DNA from 3 places in the Yokenella regensburgei genome. Region 3 is predicted to be linked to each of the others. Evidence: predicted binding sites of a transcription regulator. Region 3 holds the regulator's gene; each other region holds the start of a gene.
The links. Region 3 encodes PurR, which represses purine synthesis genes. Its sites were predicted from a motif close to CANGCAAACGTTTGCNTG; they were not measured.

Region 1: pyrC (dihydroorotase) is a predicted target of PurR. The motif match lies at 2,657-2,674, and genes of this name have one in related genera.
Region 2: purT (formate-dependent phosphoribosylglycinamide formyltransferase) is a predicted target of PurR. The motif match lies at 2,610-2,627, and genes of this name have one in related genera.

The regions. Positions count from the first base shown of each region.
Region 1 covers NZ_RBIZ01000003.1:1,784,013-1,788,225, reverse strand. Annotated here, with positions in the region: gene solA (N-methyl-L-tryptophan oxidase) at 1-593, opposite strand, end outside; gene bssS (biofilm formation regulator BssS) at 708-962, opposite strand; gene dinI (DNA damage-inducible protein I) at 1,232-1,477, opposite strand; gene pyrC (dihydroorotase) at 1,551-2,597, opposite strand; gene C7387_RS08795 (lipoprotein) at 2,728-3,288, opposite strand; gene mdtH (multidrug efflux MFS transporter MdtH) at 3,426-4,213, opposite strand, start outside.
Region 2 covers NZ_RBIZ01000003.1:807,578-811,790, forward strand. Annotated here, with positions in the region: gene edd (phosphogluconate dehydratase) at 1-669, shown strand, start outside; gene C7387_RS04060 (bifunctional 4-hydroxy-2-oxoglutarate aldolase/2-dehydro-3-deoxy-phosphogluconate aldolase) at 709-1,347, shown strand; gene purT (formate-dependent phosphoribosylglycinamide formyltransferase) at 1,394-2,572, opposite strand; gene C7387_RS04070 (tellurite resistance TerB family protein) at 2,739-3,395, shown strand; gene ptrB (oligopeptidase B) at 3,477-4,213, shown strand, end outside.
Region 3 covers NZ_RBIZ01000003.1:1,068,600-1,072,812, forward strand. Annotated here, with positions in the region: gene punC (purine nucleoside transporter PunC) at 1-311, opposite strand, end outside; gene punR (DNA-binding transcriptional activator PunR) at 429-1,358, shown strand; gene purR (HTH-type transcriptional repressor PurR) at 1,359-2,384, opposite strand; gene cydH (cytochrome bd-I oxidase subunit CydH) at 2,682-2,771, shown strand; gene C7387_RS05380 (MFS transporter) at 2,939-4,105, shown strand; gene sodB (superoxide dismutase [Fe]) at 4,145-4,213, opposite strand, start outside.

The DNA.
Region 1 (4,213 bases), 720 kb from region 3:
CAGATCAGCAGTTTTTTACCGCGGAAGCTGCCTTCGGTGGTTTCCACCAGCGCACCGTCGGCATCATGGTGAATGGCGGTGACCGGTGCGTTAAACTGCTGAGCGCAGCCGCTTTCATTGGCCAGACGGATCCATGTTTTGACCGCCAGTTCGCTTTTGAGCACCCCGGAAGCCGATTCAAAAAGCCCGATGTAATTATCCGGTATACGAATTTCTGGCCAGCGTGCCATCACCGCCTGAGCATCCAGGCGCTCCACCGCCAGACCAAACTGTTCGGCACTTTTAGCCACATTCGCCAGGAATCCGGAATCTGCAGGGCCGAGATTGACCACGCCGGTTCTGGCGAAGATCTCTTCACCGCTGAGCGTTGCCAGCTCATCCCACAGTGCCTGGGCGCGAAGTACCAATGGCACATACTTCTCACCTTCACCATAGGCATGACGAATCAGGCGAGTGTCGCCGTGGTGGCTACCCTGTTGGTGAGGGGGCAGATGCGCATCCAGCATCAGCACGTTCAGCCCGGCGCGGCGGGCATAATATCCAGCAGCGGCGCCGACGGAGCCACTTCCTACCACAATTAAATCGTATTGCATCGCTCTTTCCAGAATATTCTTTATAAGCAGGGTAATTAATAATCAGTTTCAATACAACATGGCAAATAATTAAGGCACCCGGAGGTGCCTTGTAAGCCTGTATTACGGTGGGTATTAATGTCTTTGATACTCATCAGGCTGATAGTCGCCAGCTTCTATTTTCGCAATCCCTGCTTCCAGTATCGAAATAAACTGACGTGCAACATCCGTGGTCAGCCACAGGGTCTGGCCGATTTCCGCTTCTTTACTGCTCGCGTGAGTGGGGTTTTGGTAGTGTAAGCGCAGCATCAGCGCATCGTAGCTATCAACGGTGCTGATGTCCCATCCTACAAGCGGATGGGTCTGGATGACTTCATTATTCTTTTCCATCATAACCCCTTATCTGCGTGTTAAAAGATAACGACTCTCGAGGTTCAATGCATGTTATGTCTGAAGCAAAATAAGTATATCAACAGATGGAAAAATACTCGAGAAATTAAATAATCTGCAACACAAATGTCTAATTTACCGCGTCGGTTGCGCAATAATTACCCAGTATATGCTTCTTGCGTTACGGGAAAGGGGAGAGCGAACTGTCGCAGGAATAAAAAAGCCGGGGCGACCCGGCAAGGCAACACAATGAGGGAAAAGGGTACTGCTTAATCGGTGACGAACCAGTCATCCGCGCTTTCCCACGTCTCTTGCAGGATTTCGCTGATCCGGTCTTTATCTTCTTTGATTCCGCCAATCACCGAGAGGTTATTGTTCGCGGCATAACGCACGCTGACTTTACCTTCGGCATCGGGATAGTGATGGCTGATACGGCGGGAAAGCTCGCCTGCCAGTGCGTCTATCGCGCCAGCAGGCAGGGAAGTGGTTTTGGCAATCGTGACTTCAATACGCATAGTAGCCCCCTGTTTGTTATACTGTATATTTATACAGTTAAGCGCAAGCGCTTGCAACAGGGAGCACGTTTTTTTATGCCTTTACGGTCCAGGCCACGGTTTCACCCGCGAGGAACGGGATCAGGGTATCGTCCGGCAGGGCGATACTTTCGCAAACCTGAGTTGTCTTGCGCTCAAGCTCAACAAACCCTTCGTTTACCGGCAGGCCGTAGAACTGCGGGCCGTTAAGCGAACAGAAGGCTTCGAAGTGCTCAAGCGCATTCATCTCTTCAAACACCTGAGCGTAGCTTGCCAGCGCCGTTGGCGCGTTGAAGCAGCCTGCACAGCCACAGCTTGCTTCTTTGCGATGGCGGGCATGTGGGGCGGAGTCGGTGCCGAGGAAAGCGCGGCTGAAACCGCTGGCGACGAGCTCACGCAGCGCCTGCTGATGAACGTTACGCTTGAGAATAGGCAGGCAGTACAAATGAGGACGAATGCCGCCAACCAGCATGTGATTACGGTTAAACATCAGATGCTGAGGGGTGATGGTGGCGGCCAGCAGCTCGTTACCGTCGCGGACGTATTCGGCGGCATCTTTGGTGGTGATGTGCTCGAATACCACTTTCAGTCCAGGAAGACGCTGGCGCAGGGGCTCCATCACGGTTTCAATAAAGCGGGCTTCACGGTCGAAAATATCAATCTCAGCGTGGGTCACTTCGCCATGCACCAGCAGCGGCATGCCCAGTTTCTCCATGCGCTCCAGTACCGGCATAATGGCATCGGTACTGGTGACACCGTGGCTTGAGTTGGTGGTCGCATTCGCCGGGTACAGTTTTGCGGCGGTAAATACGCCTTCATTAAACCCGCGCTCGAGTTCGTTCGGATCCAGCGTATCGGTCAGATAGCAGGTCATCAGCGGGGTGAAGTCATGCCCGGCAGGGACGGCATCAAGGATGCGCTGGCGATAAGCAATGGCGGCTTCTACCGTGGTGACAGGCGGAGCCAGATTCGGCATGACGATCGCACGGCCGTAGATTTCACTGGTATAAGGGACAACCGTTTGCAACATCTCACCGTCACGCAGGTGAATATGCCAGTCATCAGGGCGGCGAATTTTTAAAACCTGGGGTTGTACAGTCATGGAGGGCTCCGGCTCGTCGTTTCAGTCAATGGGCTGCTTTTTGCCGGGCACTAAGGATAAGCGGAAACGTTTTCCTTTGCACTCTTTATCTTACGGCGAAAAAAAAGGGCGCCTCAGCGCCCTGCAACGATTAATCAGTAAACGGGATAATAATTTCTCCCGGTTTGACCTCAATGCCTTTGGCATATTTCTTCGCCAGCGATTCGCCACGGCTGGCGTCTTCGCGCAGCACATAGGCAGGCTGCTCGTTAAAGTAGCTGCGTAGCGACTGGTTCAGATAAGGCATCAGGGTCTGCACCACCGATTGCATCTTCTCCGGCTCCACCTTCGCATCTACCACTTCCATCTCCTGCAGATAGATAGCGCCTTTCTCTTTATTGAATACCGGCAGCGCTTTCAGCTTCAGATCGATAGTGGCTTTCTGGCTACCAAACAGCGAGTTCATGTCGAGCGTCGCCACACCGCTGAGGGTGACTTTATTCGGCTCTTCGCGGCCAATGGCGCTCGCCAGGTTAGTGAGCTGAATATGGGCATCCGCCACGCCTGGCAGTCCGATGTCTTTGGAGAAATTATTGCGCTTTTGCAGCGCCTGGTTAATTTCCTGCTCGCTGACCGAATACTGGGTGAGCTGATTACATCCCACCAGCACACCGCTCACAATCAGGGCGGCAATGACAAAAATCTTCTTCATGGTGTTCCTCTACATGATGCCAGGCACTTATCCTGACACAAAGCAGCATGGGCTGTCAGTAAAACGATGACTAGCGGAAAATGCTGAAAACGAGGGGGAGGGACGGTGAACTCGAGGGATCCACCGCCCTGAGAGGCTTAAAGACGCGGCTCGAGCATCCGCGAGGACGCGCGCTTCTGGCTGAACTGCCACCACAACGCCACGAAGGTGATAAGCCCGACGATGGCGAGCATCAGCCACGGCAACTCCGGCTGGTTGAAGGCTTTGCCGGTATCAAACAACCAGCCGCCACCGGCGTAACCAAAGGCCCCACCGAAGGCCAGCCCCAGACGGCTGAAGCCCATATAGCTGCCGCGGGCGCGTGAATCGGCCAGTTGTGCACTCAGCGTTTCACGTGCAGGCTCGGCGATGATGGAGCCAATATAGAAGGTGCAGATAAGCGTAAACAGCTGCGACAGGTTGCTGGTGAGACCAATTGGCAGCATCGACAGCGACATCACCACCAGCCCGGCCATCAGACGCTGCTCCAGGCGAAAACGTTTCTCGCTCCAGCGGGCGATAGGGTACAGCAGCGTCAGGGAAATGGCGGCCTCAATGGCGTACATCCATTTCACCGCCGCCGGAGAGCCCGCAATATCGTTGACCATAATCGGCAGCATTAGCATTACCTGTACCGCCAGCATGTAATAGCCAGTGAGGGTCAACACGTAGGTGACGAAGCGCTTATCGCGCAGCACGCGGGCGAGACCTTCACGAACCGGGGTTTTCACCGTAGAGAGTTTCCAGGCCGGCAGATACCAGGCATTAAACGCCGCGCAAAGGATAAACAGCACCGCCCCGGCGCTGCACACCAGGCGGAAGTCATACTGCAGCAGCCAACTGCCCAGCAGTGCACCGATAACGGCGCCGGCGCTGTCCTGCATCA
Region 2 (4,213 bases), 260 kb from region 3:
ACCCTCGAGCCATGGCTCAACAACGGTGAGCTGGACTGGCGTGAAGGGGCAAGCGCCTCGCTCGACGCCGACGTAATTGCCACTTTCGAAAAGCCATTCTCCCGCCACGGTGGAACCAAAGTGCTGAGCGGTAACCTGGGACGTGCGGTAATGAAGACCTCCGCGGTGCCGGTGGAAAATCAGGTTATCGAAGCCCCGGCGATTGTTTTTGAGAGTCAGCATGACGTGTTACCGGCGTTTGACGCCGGTCTGCTCGATAAAGATTGCGTGGTGGTGGTGCGCCATCAGGGGCCAAAAGCCAACGGCATGCCAGAATTACATAAACTTATGCCGCCATTAGGTGTATTATTGGACCGCCGTTTCAAAATTGCGTTAGTGACCGATGGACGACTCTCCGGCGCGTCGGGTAAAGTCCCGTCAGCCATCCATGTAACGCCAGAGGCTTACGATGGCGGCCTGCTGGCAAAAGTCCGTGACGGGGACATTATCCGCGTTAACGGCCAGACCGGTGAGCTGACGCTGCTGGTGGATGAAGCTGAACTGGCTGCCCGCGAGCCGCATATTCCTGACCTGAGCTCGTCGCGCGTCGGTACCGGCCGCGAAATGTTTAGTGCGCTGCGCGAAAAACTGTCCGGCGCTGAGCAGGGTGCAACCTGCATCACTTTTTAAGACGACACGAATTAACTGTCTGGTGAGAGAAAAACTCTGATGAAAAACTGGAAAACAACTGCCGAAGCAATCCTGACCACTGGCCCAGTGGTCCCGGTTATCGTAGTGAAGAAGCTGGAGCACGCGGTACCGATGGCAAAAGCGCTGGTCGCCGGTGGCGTTCGCGTTCTCGAAGTGACCCTGCGTACCGAATGTGCAATGGATGCCATTCGTGCCATTGCCAAAGAAGTGCCGGATGCGATCGTCGGGGCGGGTACCGTCACTAACGTACAGCAGCTGAAGGACGTCACCGAAGCGGGCGCACAGTTTGCGATTAGCCCAGGGCTGACCGAGCCGCTGCTGAAAGCGGCAACAGAAGGGACCATTCCACTGATCCCGGGTATCAGCACGGTTTCTGAACTGATGCTGGGTATGGACTACGGTCTGAAAGAGTTCAAATTCTTCCCAGCGGAAGCGAACGGCGGTGTGAAAGCACTGCAGGCGATTGCAGGCCCGTTCGGCCATATCCGTTTCTGCCCGACCGGCGGTATCTCTCCGGCTAACTATCGTGACTATCTGGCGCTGAACAGCGTGCTGTGCATCGGTGGCTCCTGGCTGGTGCCGAACGACGCTCTGGAGAGCGGCGACTACGAGCGTATCACTAAGCTTGCCCGTGAAGCGGTAGAAGGCGCGAAGTAAGCGTGTCATTATTGCCCGGTACTCGTACCGGGCAATCCCATCAATATTAACCCTTCACGACCACCGCCGCTGCTGCTGCTTTCGCGCGCTCAACCGCTTCTTCAACAGAGTCTGCAACGGCCAGCGTCACGCCTAAACGACGAGAACCGTCGATCTCCGGTTTACCGAACAAGCGCAACTGCACGCCAGCGCCGGATGCGGCTTCAATATTACCGAATGTGACATTGTCACTTTTAAGGGCTGGCAGAATGACCGCTGAGGCTGAGGGGCCGTACTGGCGAATGCCGCCTACCGGCAAACCGAGGAAAGCGCGTACGTGCAGCGCGAACTCGGAGAGATCCTGGGAGATCAGCGTGACCATCCCGGTATCGTGCGGGCGCGGAGAAACTTCGCTGAAGACGACCTCATCACCGCAGACGAAAAGCTCTACGCCAAACAGGCCATAGCCGCCAAGCGCCAGAACAACTTCGCGGGCTATCTCCTGCGCGCGTGCCAGTGCCAGGGGGCTCATCTGCTGCGGCTGCCAGGATTCGCGGTAATCGCCATCTTCCTGACGATGCCCCACCGGCGCGCAGAAATGTACGCCATCCACGGCGCTGACGGTGAGCAGGGTGATTTCGAAATCAAATTTGACGACGCCTTCCACGATAACGCGTCCTGCGCCAGCGCGGCCACCCTGTTGGGCATACTGCCAGGCATCGGCGAGCTGAGACTCTGTGCGGATAAAGCTCTGGCCCTTGCCGGATGAGCTCATCACCGGCTTGACGATGCAGGGCAGGCCAATCGCGTTCACGGCATCGCGGAAAGCGGCTTCGCTGTCGGCAAACTGGTAGCGTGAGGTTGGCAGGGAGAGGGTTTCTGCTGCCAGTCGGCGGATCCCTTCGCGGTTCATGGTGAGCTGTGCGGCCCGGGCGCAGGGCACCACCTTCTGGCCTTCACTCTCAAGCGCAACCAGCATATCGGTGGCAATAGCTTCGATTTCCGGGACGATAAAATCGGGCTTCTCCTGTGCCACCAGCGCCTTCAGTGCCTGGCCGTCGAGCATGTTAATTACGTGTGCGCGATGAGCAACGTGCATGGCGGGTGCATCCGCGTAGCGATCGACCGCGATAACCTCGACACCCAGGCGTTGGCACTCGATAGCGACTTCTTTACCCAGCTCGCCAGAACCCAACAACATCACGCGCGTGGCCGCCGGGCGCAGCGCAGTTCCTAATAACGTCATAACCGCAAACCTCCGTAAAAATCTTCGGCGCAGTATAAACGAAAACGTTTGCGTCTGTCTCGTCGCTGTCGTGTGCCGCTGCATTTGCGCATCTTTAGCTGGCGCAGACATTTCCTGACAGGTGCTGGCTTACTCTGAGAGCGTCAACTCAATTCGGGAGGGGAAAATGTCTAACTGGCTCAATCAACTGCAGTCTCTGCTGGGGCAGAAAGCCGCGAGCGTCACCGGTGGTAAAACCGATGGCCTGAATAAACTACTGGTGCCGGGCGCTATCGGCGGGCTGGCCGGTCTGTTACTGGCGAACAAGTCTTCGCGTAAGCTTCTGGCGAAATATGGCACCGGTGCACTGCTGGTCGGCGGTGGGGCGGTTGCAGGCTCGGTGTTGTGGAATAAGTACAAAACCCAGATGCCGAACGGGCAGCAGGCAGAAACGGCGGCCGCACCGCCACCGGTGACATCGCTGGACACCCGCACCGAGCGTCTGATCCTGGCGCTGGTCTTTGCCGCAAAAAGTGATGGTCACATTGATGATAAAGAGCGTGCAGCTATCGAGCAACAGCTTCAGGAGGCTGGTGTAGAGCAGCAGGGGCAGGCGCTGGTGGCGCAGGCCATGGCACAACCGCTGGATCCTAAACGTCTGGCACAGGACGTTAAGAGCGAAGAAGAGGCGCTGGAGCTTTATTTCCTGAGCTGCGCGGCTATCGATATCGATCACTTTATGGAGCGCAGCTACCTTGATGCCCTGGGCGATGCATTAAACATTCCCCGTACGGTACGCGAAGAGATAGAACAGGATATACAGCGGCAAAAACAAGCACTTTAGTGCGTTTTGCTTCAGGTTTCGCTTGCATCGCCTGTCAGTTTTGCCACCCTTAGGGAATGTAAAACGTAAAAGCACAGCGATATGTTACCGAAAGCAAAAAAAATCCCCCACACCATGACCTTGCATGGTGATACACGCGTTGATAATTACTTCTGGCTGCGCGACGACACCCGTTCGCAGCCGGAGGTGCTCGATTATCTGAAGCAGGAAAACGACTACGGCAAAAAGGTGATGGCCTCCCAGCAGGCGCTGCAGGATCGGGTGCTGAAGGAGATTATCGACCGCATTCCGCCGCAGGAAACCTCTGCGCCCTATACGAAAAACGGCTACCGTTACCGCCATGAATACCAGCCTGGCAGCGAGTATGCGATTTACCAGCGCCAGTCCGTACAAAAGGCGGAGTGGGAAGCGTGGGATGTCCTGGTTGATGGTAATCAGCGGGCGGCGGGCAGCGAGTTCTACACCCTTGGCGGGCTGGTTATTTCACCGGACAACCAGGTCATGGCGCTGGCAGAAGATTATCTCTCTCGTCGTCAGTACGGGGTGCGGTTGCGCCATCTCGGGACCGGTAACTGGTATCCGGAAACGCTGGACAACGTTGAGCCGGGGCTGGTCTGGGGTAATGATTCGCAGACCCTCTACTACGTGCGCAAACATCCCACTACGCTGCTGCCGTATCAGGTCTGGCGGCATACGCTCGGTGCACCGATGTCAGCCGACACGCTGGTGTATGAAGAGCAGGATGACATGTTCTACGTCAGCGTGCACAAAACCACCGATCGCCACTTTGTGCTGATCTATCTGGCAAGCTCCACCAC
Region 3 (4,213 bases):
TGCACAAAGCGCAGGACCAGCAGCAGCATGCCGTCACGTACCCACAGCATGCCAAGGCAGCCAAGGGCAAAAATGGTTAAACCGGCGAGCAGGATCCACTTGCGACCATAGCGGTCGGACAGCGGTCCCCACAGCAGTTGCGCGACGGCGAAACCGGCCAGGAACAGGCTCAGGCTTGCGCTCACGCTGGCGGCAGGTATTTGTAGATCGCTTTGAATAGCGGCAAAAGCGGGCAGGTACATGTCCGTCGCCAGGAAGCCGAGCACGCTTAAACCGGCCAGCCAGGCAAGAAATAATTTTCCAGGTTGCATATCACTTTCTCTTTATAGATGCAGGTGTACGACTCAGGCGCTGAGTGTAGGGAGTGCAAAGCGGCTTGTGAAACGCTAATATTTGTTTAGTGAATTCAAAATTTTTGTAGGCAGAAAATGTGGTCTGAATATTCTCTTGAAGTGGTCGATGCTGTCGCCCGTAATGGCAGCTTCAGCGCAGCGGCCCAGGAGCTGCATCGCGTGCCCTCCGCGGTCAGTTATACGGTACGTCAGCTGGAGGAGTGGCTCGCCGTACCGCTCTTTGAACGGCGCCATCGCGATGTTGAACTGACGCCTGCCGGTGTCTGGTTTTTAAAAGAAGGGCGTTCTGTTATCAAAAAAATGCAGATCACCCGCCAGCAGTGTCAGCAGATTGCCAACGGCTGGCGCGGCCAGTTGCCCATTGCCGTCGATAATATCGTCAGGCCGGAACGTACCCGGCAGATGATCGTTGATTTCTATCGCCATTTTCAGGACGTCGAGCTGATTGTCTACCAGGAAGTGTTCAACGGCGTCTGGGATGCACTGGCTGATGGTCGGGTAGAGATGGCGATCGGCGCGACGCAGGCGATCCCGGTCGGGGGACGCTACGCGTTTCGCGATATGGGCACACTGCACTGGGTGTGCGTGGTTGCGCATCATCATCCGCTGGCGAGCATGGAAGGCGTGCTCAGCGATGAGGCGTTGCGCAACTGGCCTTCGTTGGTCACCGAAGATACCTCGCGATCGCTGCCAAAGCGGACCACCTGGCTTCTGGATAACCAGAAACGCGTCGTGGTGCCGGACTGGACATCGTCGGCCACCTGTCTGTCGGCGGGGTTGTGTGTTGGCATGGTGCCAGAGCATTTTGCTCGTCCGTGGATCGAAAGCGGGGAGTGGGTGGAACTGTGTCTCGAAAACCCGTACCAGGATTCTGCCTGTTGCCTGACGTGGCAGCAGCAGGATATGTCTCCGGCGCTGGCCTGGTTGCTGGATTATCTTGGGGATAGTGAAACGCTGAACCGGGAGTGGCTGCGGGTACCGGAGGCTCCGGACCCGCAGAAGTGATTAACGACGATAATCGCGGAACGGGCCGTCGGCAACGGAGCGACGTTCCACCAGACGCGGATGCACCTCGATGGACTGCGAGGTTTCGCGTTTGTTGACGATACGGTCGAGCAGCATATTGAACGCCGTTTCACCCAGAGAATCTTTCGGCTGGTGAATGGTGGTCAGCGCCGGGGAGAAATAGCGGGCGTTGCGCACGTTATCATAACCGATCACCGAAATATCCGTCGGCACGCGCAATCCCATCTCGTCGGCGGCGCAAATGGCACCCATCGCCATGATATCGCCACCGCAGAATACGGCGGTGGGGCGGTGCTGCTGGCCGAGGATCTGCTGCATGGCGCGATAGCCGGATTCTGGCTCAAAGTCGCCCTGTACAATCCAGTGCTCCGGCACTTTAATCAGCGCTTCTTCCATGGCTTTCATAAAGCCGGCAAGACGGCCCGCGCCGGTGTTGCGCTCAAGCGGTCCCGGGATCACGCCGATTTCACGGTGGCCACGCTCAATCAGGTAGCGGCCCGCCATATAACCGCCTTCGAAGGCGTTATCGATAACGGAGTCGGTGAAGTCGGCATGAGCTTCGCCCCAGTCCATCACCACCATCGGGATATGACGGTACTCTTCCAGCATTGAGATAACCGATTCCGGGTACTCAGAACACATGACCAGCAGGCCATCGACGCGCTTTTGCGCCATCATCGACAGATAAGCACGCTGCTTTTCAAGGTTGTTCCAGGCGTTACCCAGAATCAGGGTATAGCCTTTCTGGAAGCAATTTTTCTCAACCGCTTCAATGATTTCAGCGAAGTAGGCCGCTTCGCTGCTGGTCGCCAGCAGGCCAATCGATTTCGTGTGATTAACCTTCAGGCTACGGGCGACGGCGCTCGGGGAGTAGTGCAGCTCTTTGATCGCTGCCCACACCGCGTTGCGCGTCTCTTCCGCCACAAAGCGGGTTTTGTTAATTACGTGTGATACGGTTGTAGTGGAAACGTTTGCGCGCTTCGCTACATCTTTAATCGTTGCCATGGCTCTCACTCCAGACCATATCCTGAACTCCTGTATAACTTGCTACGTAAACGTTTGCCTCTACACACCCTGACGCAATCATTTCAGATTGCATTACGCCGGGAAAACGACACAGGACGACAGGAGGGGGTCAATGGCCGGTACGCTTTTAATTTAGCGTGGGATTTTGGCTCATCCTGGCGCAAAGGGAAAGAGAAATAATGATCATCGCGACGAAAAGCGTGCAGATTTTTGTGCTTAACTATGTAAAAATGAGCAAGCTCACTTTTCATGTGGGGATAAAAAGGAGAAAAATTGATGAGTACCGAACTGAAGCTCTCTCTGACTACCACGATCATTACCCTGGCCCTGATCGTTGCGGCCGGGCTGACGGCCGTTCTGCACTGATTTTCATGAGGGAGAGCCATCTCCCTCAATCCCTTCCCCCGCCATTGTTATCAATTGCGCAATAATCTTTTGCCAATTCCTTCACTTCTGTTTTTTGTGATTGCTGTCATACTTTCAACTTCTTAATAGGGTACCGCGCCTTCGCCGCGGCTGACCGGAGTTGTTAGATGAAAATCAATTTTCCATTAGTAGCCCTCGCGATAGGCGCGTTTGGCATCGGTACGACCGAGTTTTCACCCATGGGCCTGCTGCCCGTCATTGCGAAAGGGGTTGATGTTTCTATTCCGGTTGCCGGGATGTTAATCAGCGCCTACGCCGTTGGCGTGATGGTGGGTGCACCACTGATGACGCTGCTGCTGTCTCACCGGGCGCGCCGTAACGCGCTGGTGTTCCTGATGGCTATTTTTACCCTCGGCAACGTGCTGTCGGCGATTGCGCCGGATTACACCACGTTGATGCTATCACGCATCATCACCAGCCTTAACCACGGCGCGTTCTTCGGCCTGGGGTCAGTGGTGGCCGCAAGCGTCGTACCGAAGCATAAACAGGCAAGCGCGGTGGCGACCATGTTTATGGGCCTGACTATCGCCAATATCGGCGGTGTGCCGGCGGCGACCTGGCTTGGTGAAACCATCGGCTGGCGTATGTCTTTCCTTGCTACCGCCGGCCTGGGCGTTGTGGCGATGCTGAGCCTGTGGTTCTCTCTGCCAAAAGGGAGTGCCGGTGAGCGCCCTGACGTTAAACGCGAGCTTTCTGTACTGATGCGTCCGCAGGTATTGTCAGCGCTGCTGACCACCGTGCTGGGTGCCGGGGCGATGTTTACGCTTTATACGTATATTTCACCAGTCCTGCACACCATCACCGACGCCTCTCCGCTGTTTATCACCGCGATGCTGGTGCTGATCGGCGTGGGCTTCTCTATCGGTAACTACCTTGGTGGTAAGTTTGCCGACCGTTCGGTCAGCCGGACGCTGAAGGTATTCCTGCTGCTGCTGATGGTCATTATGCTGGCAATTCCGCTGCTGGCGCGCAGTGAAATTGGCGCCGCTATCAGCATGGTGGTGTGGGGCGCCGCAACCTTCGCCGTCGTACCGCCGCTGCAGATGCGTGTGATGCGTGTGGCTCACGAAGCTCCAGGGCTTTCTTCTTCAGTGAATATTGGGGCGTTCAATCTCGGTAACGCACTGGGTGCCGCCGCCGGTGGCGCGGTGATCTCCGGTGGCCTCGGCTACAGTTTTGTACCGGTGATGGGGGCGATTATTGCCGGGCTGGCGCTGGTTGTGGTGCTGTTCGGTGGGCGTTCTCAGCCTGAAGAGGCGATGGTCAGTCAGTGATAAAAATACGCAGAAGGGGTGACCCTTCTGCGTTCTGGTTTATGCTGCCAGGTTCTTCGCAACAAAATTCCAGTTTACCAGCGCCCAGAAATGCTCGAGGTAGTTCGG